Linked DNA regions of Limnospira fusiformis SAG 85.79. The main gene of each other region encodes a partner of the protein of the gene in region 4 in a complex. Links are inferred from orthologs where the notes say so. Each region holds a gene or a part of one and is shown on either strand. Other genes may lie near its edges.

The links.
Region 1: the proteins of HFV01_RS10925 (region 4) and ndhK are in contact, whole or in part, in a cryo-EM structure (PDB 6KHJ), measured with the Thermosynechococcus vestitus proteins. The link is inferred for Limnospira fusiformis SAG 85.79 from one-to-one orthologs. Residues at the interface, in WP_011057128.1 of Thermosynechococcus vestitus: Pro17, His18, His19, Pro20, Ser21, Met22, Val25, Arg27, Met29, Thr31, Ile38, Asp39, Cys40, Glu41, Pro42, Val43, Ile44, Gly45, Tyr46, Leu47, His48, Arg49, Gly50, Met51, Lys53, Ile54, Asn57, Arg58, Pro65, Tyr66; in WP_011056552.1 of Thermosynechococcus vestitus: Leu46, Met47, Tyr48, Thr50, Ala51, Cys52, Phe54, Ile55, Glu56, Ala58, Ala59, Ile61, Gly62, Ser63, Arg64, Phe65, Asn76, Pro78, Thr89, Thr91, Lys93, Met94, Ala97, Leu101, Met123, Phe124, Ser126, Asp127, Ser128, Tyr129.
Region 2: the proteins of HFV01_RS10925 (region 4) and ndhC are in contact, whole or in part, in a cryo-EM structure (PDB 6ZJN), measured with the Thermus thermophilus proteins. The link is inferred for Limnospira fusiformis SAG 85.79 from one-to-one orthologs. Residues at the interface, in WP_223903221.1 of Thermus thermophilus: Met26, Thr27, Asn29, Gly31, Pro32, His34; in WP_096411116.1 of Thermus thermophilus: Glu45, Ser46, Asn48, Pro50, Ala51, Gly52, Glu53.
Region 3: the proteins of HFV01_RS10925 (region 4) and nuoH are in contact, whole or in part, in a cryo-EM structure (PDB 6ZJN), measured with the Thermus thermophilus proteins. The link is inferred for Limnospira fusiformis SAG 85.79 from one-to-one orthologs. Residues at the interface, in WP_223903221.1 of Thermus thermophilus: Pro35, Ser36, Asp139, Gly141, Ala142; in WP_096411122.1 of Thermus thermophilus: Ala224, Glu225, Gln226, Glu227, Ala295, Trp297, Phe298, Arg299.

Annotation. Positions count from the first base shown.
Region 1 is NZ_CP051185.1:120,517-123,324, reverse strand. What follows is about bases 75-2,808. They hold ndhK (photosynthetic/respiratory NAD(P)H-quinone oxidoreductase subunit K), read right to left. Parts: upstream 1,938-2,808; coding sequence 1,212-1,937; downstream 75-1,211. Other genes in these bases: HFV01_RS00610 (rubredoxin), read left to right, coding at 2,772-2,808; HFV01_RS00615 (hypothetical protein), read right to left, coding at 2,476-2,694; ndhC (photosynthetic/respiratory NAD(P)H-quinone oxidoreductase subunit C), read right to left, coding at 1,963-2,325; HFV01_RS00630 (NAD(P)H-quinone oxidoreductase subunit J), read right to left, coding at 710-1,219; HFV01_RS00635 (SdrD B-like domain-containing protein), read right to left, coding at 75-388. Outside these bases: more of HFV01_RS00635, read right to left, coding at 1-74. UniProt on the Escherichia coli protein: NDH-1 shuttles electrons from NADH, via FMN and iron-sulfur (Fe-S) centers, to quinones in the respiratory chain. The immediate electron acceptor for the enzyme in this species is ubiquinone.
Region 2 is NZ_CP051185.1:119,665-122,680, forward strand. What follows is about bases 75-3,016. They hold ndhC (photosynthetic/respiratory NAD(P)H-quinone oxidoreductase subunit C), read left to right. Parts: upstream 75-1,335; coding sequence 1,336-1,698; downstream 1,699-3,016. Other genes in these bases: HFV01_RS00605 (photosynthesis system II assembly factor Ycf48), read right to left, coding at 75-530; HFV01_RS00610 (rubredoxin), read right to left, coding at 554-889; HFV01_RS00615 (hypothetical protein), read left to right, coding at 967-1,185; ndhK (photosynthetic/respiratory NAD(P)H-quinone oxidoreductase subunit K), read left to right, coding at 1,724-2,449; HFV01_RS00630 (NAD(P)H-quinone oxidoreductase subunit J), read left to right, coding at 2,442-2,951. In the rest of the region: more of HFV01_RS00605, read right to left, coding at 1-74. UniProt on the Escherichia coli protein: NDH-1 shuttles electrons from NADH, via FMN and iron-sulfur (Fe-S) centers, to quinones in the respiratory chain. The immediate electron acceptor for the enzyme in this species is believed to be ubiquinone.
Region 3 is NZ_CP051185.1:5,020,963-5,024,003, forward strand. What follows is about bases 18-2,984. They hold nuoH (NADH-quinone oxidoreductase subunit NuoH), read right to left. Parts: upstream 2,077-2,984; coding sequence 958-2,076; downstream 18-957. Other genes in these bases: HFV01_RS23515 (NADH-quinone oxidoreductase subunit J), read right to left, coding at 18-206; ndhI (NAD(P)H-quinone oxidoreductase subunit I), read right to left, coding at 272-895; HFV01_RS23530 (citrate synthase), read right to left, coding at 2,253-2,984. In the rest of the region: more of HFV01_RS23515, read right to left, coding at 1-17; more of HFV01_RS23530, read right to left, coding at 2,985-3,041. UniProt on the Escherichia coli protein: NDH-1 shuttles electrons from NADH, via FMN and iron-sulfur (Fe-S) centers, to quinones in the respiratory chain. The immediate electron acceptor for the enzyme in this species is believed to be ubiquinone.
Region 4 is NZ_CP051185.1:2,296,230-2,299,079, reverse strand. Bases 1-2,776 are described here. They hold HFV01_RS10925 (NAD(P)H-quinone oxidoreductase subunit H), read left to right. Parts: upstream 1-684; coding sequence 685-1,869; downstream 1,870-2,776. Other genes in these bases: mnmE (tRNA uridine-5-carboxymethylaminomethyl(34) synthesis GTPase MnmE), read right to left, coding at 2,669-2,776; HFV01_RS10920 (TIGR00266 family protein), read left to right, coding at 1,945-2,661; rsmH (16S rRNA (cytosine(1402)-N(4))-methyltransferase RsmH), read right to left, coding at 1-577. Outside these bases: more of mnmE, read right to left, coding at 2,777-2,850.

The DNA.
Region 1 (2,808 bases), 2.2 Mb from region 4 along the record:
TACCCTTGCTGGTAATGGGGGGAACTGAAGGTACAGGGACATCGGGAGGCAAGTTAGCAATGGCAACTGGGCCTATGTTCTGGGTCGGATCGGCGGGAACGGTGAAAGGGAGGGGTAGGTTGTTCCCAGGACTGCTGACACTACCATCAGCAGGAGGGATTTGTTGCAGTTGGAACGGAGTACCGGCTCCTAAAGTCTGTAAATCAGTGATTACAAAGCTGCCATCCTGACCAGTAATGGCGCTCCGTTCACCTTGATCCGGTTGGTATATACCATCAAAAGGCGGCAAATCTGTGAATACCGCAGCATTAGCTATTGGCAGATCACCAGGATCGAATACGCCAGTGCGGTTGACATCTATAAAACTAGTACCTGTAAGGTTTGACATTAGCTTGAACTCCTCCACCAAAATGTTGGACTAAGACAGTTTTTGCAAGATCAAGTCTATGTTCCTTGACTTAATCCCAACAGAATACACTCGCTTGCTCTGAGTGCGTATTCTTAAGACCACATTGAATATAACAGCATGAGCCTAAGAAAATATACCAGACTTTTGAGAAAGATTGCAATTGGGTTGTGAATGGGGGACATCCTCATTTCCGCCCCAGGGGAGTGGTGGGCGCTCTAGGGCTACCCACTGTTCTTAACAGTCAACAACCATAACGGTTATGGTCTGACCTGAAAAAAACTATAACACTCCACTAATCCACTAATACGCATCTTGCAATTCATGGAAGTCTGGCGAGATATAGTCTTTCCGAAGTGGCCAGCCTACCCAATCTTCTGGCATTAAAATCCGCTTCAGGTTAGGATGGCCTTCGTAGACGATACCATACATATCATAGGACTCGCGTTCTTGGAAGTCCGCTGCCTTCCAAATCCAATAAACTGAGGGAACTTTTGGGTCGCTTCGGGGAACGAAAACTTTGACGCAAACTTCCTCTAGTTGTTCCACATTGTTCTGAACTTTGGCGAGATGGTAGGTGCTGACTAAATCTTCCCCTGGTCCCATATCATAGGCACACTGACACCGTAGATAGTTGAAACCATAGGCATATAAGGCAGTAGCTAGGGGAATTAAATAATCCCGGTCTACTTTAATCATCTCGACTCCCACATGATTGGGACCCAGAAATTCATGGTCAAATCCATTCTGACTTAACCACTGGGAGACGAGTCCGGCTTCAATGATGGGGGCTTCGGTTTCGGTCTCAGCCACGCTGTTCCTCCTTTTTCATGGGTTCGGTTTGTAGGGCGGGAGGCACAGGCATCCCGATCGCCTCGGTCAGTTGTTTCGGGGGGACTTGACGGGTAGTTGATTCTAAGTATTCCCCGGTTAAAATCGGTTCGACTACTTTCAGATTATGCGATCGCGTATAGTAGCGATGGGTCTGTTGGAGATTTCCCCGCTCCTGGAATGATTCGTTAGCGATTTTCTTGCGTAGTTTAATAATCGCATCAATGATCGCTTCTGGGCGAGGAGGACAGCCGGGGATGTAAACATCTACCGGGATCAGCTTATCTACCCCCCGCACTGCGGTGGGGGAGTCCATGCTAAACATTCCCCCGGTGACGGTACACGCTCCCATAGCAATCACATATTTGGGTTCCGGCATTTGTTCGTAAAGCCTGACCAACATGGGGGAATATTTCATGGTGATGGTTCCCGCCGTAATTAACAGATCCGCTTGTCTGGGGCTAGACCGTGGCACCAATCCAAAGCGATCGAAGTCAAACCGCGAACCAATTAGACCCGCAAATTCAATAAAACAACAGGCAGTCCCATAGAGCAACGGCCACAGACTAGATAATCTAGCCCAGTTGTAGAGATCATCAACCGTGGTCAGGATCACATTTTCCGACAATTCCTCAGTTACCTGGGGTCGCTCAATGGGGTTGATGATAGTTGTATTCGGTGAAGGACTTTGAGTTGTCATATTTTTATAACCTGTAATACCGTACCTATGACCATTCCAACGCACCCTTGCGCCATGCGTACACTAAAGCAATGACTAGGATGGTAATAAAGATGAGTGCTTCTATGAAGGCTAGTAGGCCTAACCTATGAAATGCTACCGCCCAGGGGTACAGAAATACTGTCTCTACATCAAAGATGACAAAGACTAGGGCAAACATATAGTAGCGGATGTTGAATTGAATCCAAGCCCCCCCTATGGGTTCACAGCCAGACTCGTAGGTTATGCGACGAGTGGCGCTTCTACTTTGGGGTCGGAGGATTTTGGAGGCTCCTAGAGCTAGTATCGGGACTAGGCTACAGATGATTAGGAAGCCCAGGAAATATTCGTAACCGTTCAGAAAAAACACAGTAGATCAGCAGAGTTATAGTTTTGGTAACCGGTTCTTTATATTATTGGATCACTTGTACCGATAAATCAAAGATCTGATCGGTTCAGTGGGACTAGATGATCGCGATCGCTCTCGTTGGATCTTAACAGAAATCCGCGATTATCGCCCTTACCAACAGGGCTGAACCTGTTGACTGGCTTTTGGGGATTTTGGGGATTTTGGGGACTGTTGAGATTTTTGGGTATTTTGGGTATTTTGGGTATTTTGGGTATTTTGGGTATTTTGGGTATTTTGGGTATTTTGGGTATTTTGGGTATTTTGGGGATTTTGGGGATTTCGAGGATTTTGGGGATTTTGGGGATTTCGAGGATTTTGGGCGATCGCCACAGATTGATTTAACTTTGTCAGGTTCTGTAATATTATGTAATAGACTTTTAATAATTAACTCCCCGACCGTCCGTACTATGAGTGAGCCAGCCACTGAAGTCAAATCCCCAGACC
Region 2 (3,016 bases), 2.2 Mb from region 4 along the record:
GACAAGCTGCGAATCACCCCCACAGCATCTTCTACCATAGCTTGCCAAGTTTTACCGCCATCTTTAGTTTGATAGATGGCTCCGACATTAGTAGTCATTTCCGCCGCACTAGGTCCGAGGGCGACAATATTATTAGGAGCGCCGGGGAGTTTATTGCTGAGGGCGATGCGAGTCCAGGACTTACCGCCATCAGTGCTATGGAGAAGTACAGAAGGCTCACCGACAATCCATCCCTCCGAGCCACTAAAGCTAACAGAGGTCAGCAGAAGATTAGGTTCATCGAGATCTAGCTGTTTAGTTTCCCAGGTCTTACCCCCATCGTAAGTTTCTAACAAAGTGGCATTGCTACCGACAATCCAACCATGATCGGAGTTATCGACAAAATCGATATCAAATAACTTGGCATCTGTAGCCACCGGGACTAATTCCCAAGGATTATAGCTAACATCTGGCAGATAGTCACAACTTGCACAGAACAAAGCCACAGCTATCAAAATCGCCAATTTTTTCAAAAATTTAGGGAACTGCATTTGATTCAATCTGGTTAAATCCCTTAACGTAAACCATACAAACTAATAAAAAACAGAAATGCCAAAGCCAGCCCGCCAAAAATGAGAAGACTTTTCTGTTGAGAGGTTAGGGTATTGACTCCCAGACCAAACCCGAGATTCTCCTCAAATCCAGACGGACCGGAGGAGGAGCCAATATTCCTAAATTGGCTACGGGGCGCACCGCAAACGGGACAACGCCACCTAGCTGGCAGATCTTCAAATTCAGTACCTGGGGGAATATTGCCTGTAGAACTGCCTTTGGAGGGTTCATAGACGTAACCGCAGGCGTTACATTCATATCGGTCTGGGGATTTGACTTCAGTGGCTGGCTCACTCATAGTACGGACGGTCGGGGAGTTAATTATTAAAAGTCTATTACATAATATTACAGAACCTGACAAAGTTAAATCAATCTGTGGCGATCGCCCAAAATCCTCGAAATCCCCAAAATCCCCAAAATCCTCGAAATCCCCAAAATCCCCAAAATACCCAAAATACCCAAAATACCCAAAATACCCAAAATACCCAAAATACCCAAAATACCCAAAATACCCAAAATACCCAAAAATCTCAACAGTCCCCAAAATCCCCAAAATCCCCAAAAGCCAGTCAACAGGTTCAGCCCTGTTGGTAAGGGCGATAATCGCGGATTTCTGTTAAGATCCAACGAGAGCGATCGCGATCATCTAGTCCCACTGAACCGATCAGATCTTTGATTTATCGGTACAAGTGATCCAATAATATAAAGAACCGGTTACCAAAACTATAACTCTGCTGATCTACTGTGTTTTTTCTGAACGGTTACGAATATTTCCTGGGCTTCCTAATCATCTGTAGCCTAGTCCCGATACTAGCTCTAGGAGCCTCCAAAATCCTCCGACCCCAAAGTAGAAGCGCCACTCGTCGCATAACCTACGAGTCTGGCTGTGAACCCATAGGGGGGGCTTGGATTCAATTCAACATCCGCTACTATATGTTTGCCCTAGTCTTTGTCATCTTTGATGTAGAGACAGTATTTCTGTACCCCTGGGCGGTAGCATTTCATAGGTTAGGCCTACTAGCCTTCATAGAAGCACTCATCTTTATTACCATCCTAGTCATTGCTTTAGTGTACGCATGGCGCAAGGGTGCGTTGGAATGGTCATAGGTACGGTATTACAGGTTATAAAAATATGACAACTCAAAGTCCTTCACCGAATACAACTATCATCAACCCCATTGAGCGACCCCAGGTAACTGAGGAATTGTCGGAAAATGTGATCCTGACCACGGTTGATGATCTCTACAACTGGGCTAGATTATCTAGTCTGTGGCCGTTGCTCTATGGGACTGCCTGTTGTTTTATTGAATTTGCGGGTCTAATTGGTTCGCGGTTTGACTTCGATCGCTTTGGATTGGTGCCACGGTCTAGCCCCAGACAAGCGGATCTGTTAATTACGGCGGGAACCATCACCATGAAATATTCCCCCATGTTGGTCAGGCTTTACGAACAAATGCCGGAACCCAAATATGTGATTGCTATGGGAGCGTGTACCGTCACCGGGGGAATGTTTAGCATGGACTCCCCCACCGCAGTGCGGGGGGTAGATAAGCTGATCCCGGTAGATGTTTACATCCCCGGCTGTCCTCCTCGCCCAGAAGCGATCATTGATGCGATTATTAAACTACGCAAGAAAATCGCTAACGAATCATTCCAGGAGCGGGGAAATCTCCAACAGACCCATCGCTACTATACGCGATCGCATAATCTGAAAGTAGTCGAACCGATTTTAACCGGGGAATACTTAGAATCAACTACCCGTCAAGTCCCCCCGAAACAACTGACCGAGGCGATCGGGATGCCTGTGCCTCCCGCCCTACAAACCGAACCCATGAAAAAGGAGGAACAGCGTGGCTGAGACCGAAACCGAAGCCCCCATCATTGAAGCCGGACTCGTCTCCCAGTGGTTAAGTCAGAATGGATTTGACCATGAATTTCTGGGTCCCAATCATGTGGGAGTCGAGATGATTAAAGTAGACCGGGATTATTTAATTCCCCTAGCTACTGCCTTATATGCCTATGGTTTCAACTATCTACGGTGTCAGTGTGCCTATGATATGGGACCAGGGGAAGATTTAGTCAGCACCTACCATCTCGCCAAAGTTCAGAACAATGTGGAACAACTAGAGGAAGTTTGCGTCAAAGTTTTCGTTCCCCGAAGCGACCCAAAAGTTCCCTCAGTTTATTGGATTTGGAAGGCAGCGGACTTCCAAGAACGCGAGTCCTATGATATGTATGGTATCGTCTACGAAGGCCATCCTAACCTGAAGCGGATTTTAATGCCAGAAGATTGGGTAGGCTGGCCACTTCGGAAAGACTATATCTCGCCAGACTTCCATGAATTGCAAGATGCGTATTAGTGGATTAGTGGAGTGTTATAGTTTTTTTCAGGTCAGACCATAACCGTTATGGTTGTTGACTGTTA
Region 3 (3,041 bases), 2.7 Mb from region 4 along the record:
GAACCGACATAAATCAAAACTTGAGCCGCAGCCACAAAATCCGCATTGAGTAGGAGATATAATCCAGCCATGCTCATAAACACGCCTCCCAGCAAAAATGCCGAGTAAACGATATTTTTGAGCAAAACCACACCCAAAGCGGAGCCAATCATCATGATGGTTAGCAGGCCAAAGGAAACGACCTGAACCCCTTCTGCTAAATTCACGGGCATATCCTAGAGTTATCAAAGTTTGGGTAATGGAGACATTACCCCTGCCAAAGTTATTAAAATCAGGCTTTTTCTGCCTTAGCTTGGGATTCCCCATCCCGTTGTTGTTCCATCTTATCGAGAATTTCCTCTGGACGCAAACCAGAACGACGGGAATTTGGGGGAAGATCGTGGGGGTCCATAACTCCCTTGGGTAAATAGGCAAGTTCCCGCAGGGGAGTCACCATCGGATCATCAGTCACCTTGTAGGGTAACCGTCCCAGTGCCACACTATCATAGTTCAACTCATGGCGATCGTAAGCCGCCAGTTCGTATTCTTCCGTCATTGACAGACAATTAGTCGGACAATATTCGACACAATTACCGCAGAAGATGCAAACGCCAAAATCGATGCTGTAGTGTTTGAGTTTCTTTTTCTTAGTTTCCCGGTTAAATTCCCAGTCTACGACGGGGAGGTTAATGGGGCATACCCTGACGCAGACCTCGCAGGAGATGCACTTATCAAACTCAAAGTGAATGCGACCCCGGAACCTTTCGGAAGGAATCAGTTTTTCATAGGGGTATTGAACAGTAATGGGTCGCCGCTTCATGTGGTCAAAGGTGACAGATAGACCCTGACCGATATATTTAGCGGCTTGAATGGTTTCCTTGGCGTAGTCGCCAACTTGGTTAAGAAACTTGAGCATAGTGTTTTCGGAGTGTCTTAGCTTGGGTTAACTTAAGTTTAGGGATTAGCCCCCTTTAATATTTATCCCCCAAAAGCTATGGGAAATGCTAGTTTTAAGGCGGCTGTTAGCAAAAGATTTACCAAAGCCACGGGGAGTAAGAATTTCCAACCCAGGTTAAGCAGTTGGTCAATACGAACCCTAGGGACGGTCCACCGGATCAGAATAGCAGTAAATACCAGTAGATAGGCTTTCAGGATAGTCATGGTAATGCCGAGACTGGCGGTTAGCACCTGTAACCAAGGGGTGGTTTCACTCACGCCCAAAAGTCCTGCGATCGCCACGACGGGAATCGGAAAATTCCAACCCCCAAGGTACAAAACTGATACCAACAGGGCAGATAGTACCAGGTTGACATAGGAAGCCAGGTAATACAGAGCAAATTTCATCCCGGAATATTCCGTCTGATATCCAGCGATCAACTCTTCCTCAGCTTCTGGTAAATCAAAAGGTAATCTTTCACACTCAGCCAAAGCGGCAATACAGAAAATCGCAAAACCCACAGGTTGTCGCCAGACGTTCCAACCCAGGATGCCATAGCCGGACTGTTGTTGCACAATATCAAGGGTACTGAGGCTATTAGACATCATCACCACGGCCAACACGGCTAGGGCGAGGGGAATTTCGTAACTGATGGACTGAGCGGCGGCCCGTAGCCCTCCCAGTAGGGAGTATTTATTATTGGAAGCGTAGCCGGACATCAGTAGACCAATAGGCTGAATACTCGATAGGGCGATCCACAAAAATATTGCTGTCCCCAGATTAGCGATCGCCAAATTTTGTCCAAACGGCACAATCAGGTAAGACAAAAACACCGGAATCGACACAATAATCGGGCCGAGAGTAAATAATAGCGGATCTGCCTTAAACGGGACAATATCTTCCTTTAGCAAAAGTTTCAGGCCATCTGCCAGGGGAGCCAAACTCCCCATCGGGCCAATATATTCGGGTCCGATACGTTGTTGAGCGGCGGCGGATATTTTTCGTTCCAACCAAACCGATCCTAATACTCCTACGGTAGCACCAACTAGCATTAATCCCATGGGAAATGGCATCCACAGAATTTTAGCCACCCCTGTTGGTATACCCAAATCTAGGAGGACTTGAATGAAACTTCCTTGTATATCAATTCCTGGATTCATATATTATTCGCATTCAAAACGGCTGCAATTCCCCTGATCAGTATAACCGCTGGAGGGACTCAAATCTTCACGAGCGGGGGAAATTTTCACCGCCGGGGGAATTTCTGCCCCCAAAAAAAGGAAATGGGGGGGGCTATTGCCCTTTCCCCCAATCCCAATCTGTAGTGGTTCAATACCTATTTAATCACTGGACCTTGCAGGTCGATCGCACAGTTGCGGTCATGAATGGGGATATAAGTTTCCGCATGATTTCCCGTGTAGATCTGGGTGGGTCGATAAATGCGGTTCTTGACCAATTGTTCTTTCCAGTGCGCTAACCATCCAGCTACCCGAGCGATCGCAAAAATCGGAGTAAACAAGTCCGAGGGAATACCCAATTTCCGGTACACCAAACCAGAATAGAAGTCCACATTGGCATAAATACCCTTATGTCCCAACCGTTCCTGAACCACCTTTTCTAATTCCACCGCCACTTCATAGTATTGGTCGGAACCAAACTTCTCAAACAGTTGCTCTGCCAAATTCTGAAGAATAGTTGCCCTCGGGTCTTTGACTTTATACACCCGATGACCAAAGCCCATAATTTTGGCTTTTTTCTCCATCAAGCTATCTAGGTAGGGCCGGACATTTTCCACAGAACCAATTTCTTCGAGCATTTCCAGAACTTCCTCGTTAGCACCCCCGTGCAGTGGACCTGCTAAAGTTCCCACCGCCGACGCGATCACCGCATAGGGGTCAGTTAACGTCGAAGCTGTCACCATTGCCGAAAATGTCGAAGCGTTGATGGTGTGTTCTGCATGGAGAGTTAAGCACACATCAAAAACACGAGCTGCTAACGGGTCCGGTTCCATTTCACTCAGCATATATAGGAAGTTGGCGGAGTAGTCCAAATCGTCCCTGGGTTGTACCGGATCATTCCCTTTCCGCATCAGTTTAAAAGCTGCTACCATCGTCGGAATTTTCGC
Region 4 (2,850 bases):
CGAGGTGTTCGGTGGTCTGAAAGGGGCGTTTTTCGACAATCTGCCTTGCTATGCGCCGAGATAGCCTTTCTTCGCCGTAGGTATAAAAGATGTCAGCCAGTTGTTTTTCGTCCCAGGTGTTAATGATTTCGGCGGCGCTGAGGGGGTCTTGTGGGTTCATTCGCATATCTAATGGTCCACAATGACGGAAACTAAATCCTCGTCCTGGGGTATCGAGTTGATGGGAGTTCACCCCTAAATCGGCTATGATGCCGTCAAATTGTGAGGGACTCGATGGATATTGGCTAAAGTTTCCGTGCCAAAATTTCAGGCGCGCGCCACAATTACCGATAGTATCCATTAACATGGACTTGGCAGCGGCGATCGCTTCTAAATCACGGTCAATGGCTGTCACTCGCACATTAGGGGCTGCTTGAAAAATCATCCTTGTATGTCCCCCGCCGCCAACCGTAGCATCGAGATAGTGACCACCCTCCTGGACTGCTAACCCCTCAATTAACTCCCGCCCCAGAACCGGAATATGGACAAATTTCCCACCGAATTCCACATTATCCAAATCTCTACCTTTCTCAGACACCCCAAAATACCTATAATCAGTTAAAGGAAACTCAAATTAATCGGCAAGTTACGCAGATTTGACGAGACTATAAGACCATCATAAACTCTAGCGCGATCAAAAACGATATGAGCAGAATCGAAACTCGCACCGAACCCATGGTCATCAACATGGGACCTCATCACCCCTCCATGCACGGAGTGTTGAGGCTAATTGTCACCCTTGATGGCGAGGATGTAGTAGACTGTGAGCCAGTCATCGGCTACCTACATCGGGGCATGGAAAAAATCGCCGAAAACCGGACTAATGTCATGTATGTTCCCTACGTTAGCCGTTGGGATTATGCCGCCGGGATGTTCAATGAAGCGGTAACAGTCAACGCCCCGGAAATGCTGGCTAATATTGAGGTTCCCAAACGTGCCCAGTACATCCGGGTAATCATGTTAGAGTTAAACCGGATCGCCAATCATTTACTCTGGTTAGGACCATTTCTGGCAGATTTAGGGGCGCAAACTCCCTTCTTCTACATCTTCCGGGAAAGGGAAATGATTTATGACCTTTGGGAAGCTGCTACTGGCTATCGCATGGTTAATAACAACTACTTCCGCATTGGTGGAGTCGCCGCCGACCTTCCCTATGGTTGGGTTGATAAATGCCACGATTTCTGCGATTATTTTCTCCCCAAAGTTGATGAGTATGAAAAACTAATCACCAATAACCCGATTTTCCGCCGCCGTATTGAGGGTTTGGGAGTTATTACCCGTGAACAAGCGATTAACTGGGGACTATCTGGCCCTATGTTGCGCGCTTCTGGGGTTGATTGGGATCTTCGTAAGGTGGATCATTATGAGTGTTACGATGATTTTGATTGGGATGTTCACTGGGAAACTGCCGGGGACTGCCTCGCCCGTTATGTGGTGCGAATTCGGGAAATGCGGGAATCTGTTAAAATTCTTCGCCAGGCCTTAGATGGTCTTCCTGGGGGTCCCTACGAGAATTTAGAGGCACAACGGATGATGGGAGGGCCTAAGTCTGAGTGGAATAATTTTGATTACCAGTTTATTGGGAAAAAAATTGCTCCGACTTTTAAGATTCCTTCTGGAGAACATTATGTGCGGGTGGAAAGCGGTAAAGGAGAATTGGGCATTTATATTATCGGTGATGATAATGTTTTCCCCTGGCGGTTTAAAATTCGGGCAGCAGACTTTAATAATTTGCAAATTTTTCCCGATTTAGTTAAAGGTGAAAAAGTGGCTGATATTGTGGCGATTTTGGGAAGTGTAGATATTATTATGGGGTCAGTAGACCGCTAATCTCATTTCCCTTGACATACAGGGGCAAGTCTTCGGGCTTGCCCTCAATAGTGGCTTTTTACGGTGTTTTTACTTATGGCTGATGTAATTGATTACAAAATCTATGGTAATGATTTGCAATTGGTGGAAATTGAACTAGACCCCGGTGAGGGAGTTCAAGCAGAAGTGGGAACCATGACCTATATGGAAGATGGTATTCAAATGCAAACGGGTATGGGAAAAGGGGGCTTATTCTCTGGTTTTAAAAGGATGCTTACTGGAGAAGGTTTCTTTATTACTACGTTTTTAAATAATGGGAAACAACGTTCTAGGGTCGGTTTTGCTGCGACTTCACCAGGGCAAATTATTCCGGTTGATTTAGCTCAAATTGGTGGCGAATTTTTGTGCCAAAAAGATGCGTTTTTGTGTGCGGCTAATGGTACGGAAATTAATGTGGCATTTACTAAGAAATTAGGGGCTGGTTTCTTTGGGGGAGAGGGATTTATTCTGCAACGACTAAAAGGGGATGGTCTGGCTTTTATTCAAGCGGGAGGGGCGATGATTCAAAAAAATTTACAACCTGGGGAAACTTTGCGAGTTGATACGGGGTGTTTGGTGGCTTTTTCTCCCTCGGTGCGCTATGATATTCAATTTGTGGGTGGCTTTCGTAATGCGTTATTTGGTGGGGAAGGCTTATTTTTGGCGAAAATGACGGGACCGGGTATTGTGATTGTTCAAAGTTTACCATTCTCTCGACTTGCCGATCGCATTAATTCTATGATTACTCTCCCTCCTGTCAGTAATGATGGATGATTGTTGATTATTTCCCAATACAAAATCGACTGAAAATCCGGTCTAATACTGATTCGGTAACTTCCTCTCCGGTGACTTCTCCTAGGGCGTGAATTGCGCCGCGTAGGTCGATAGTCCAAAAGTCAAAGGGTAGACGATCGCTTATGGTGTTTTCCACTTGTTCTAGGGCTATTTTCGCGCGGGTAAGGG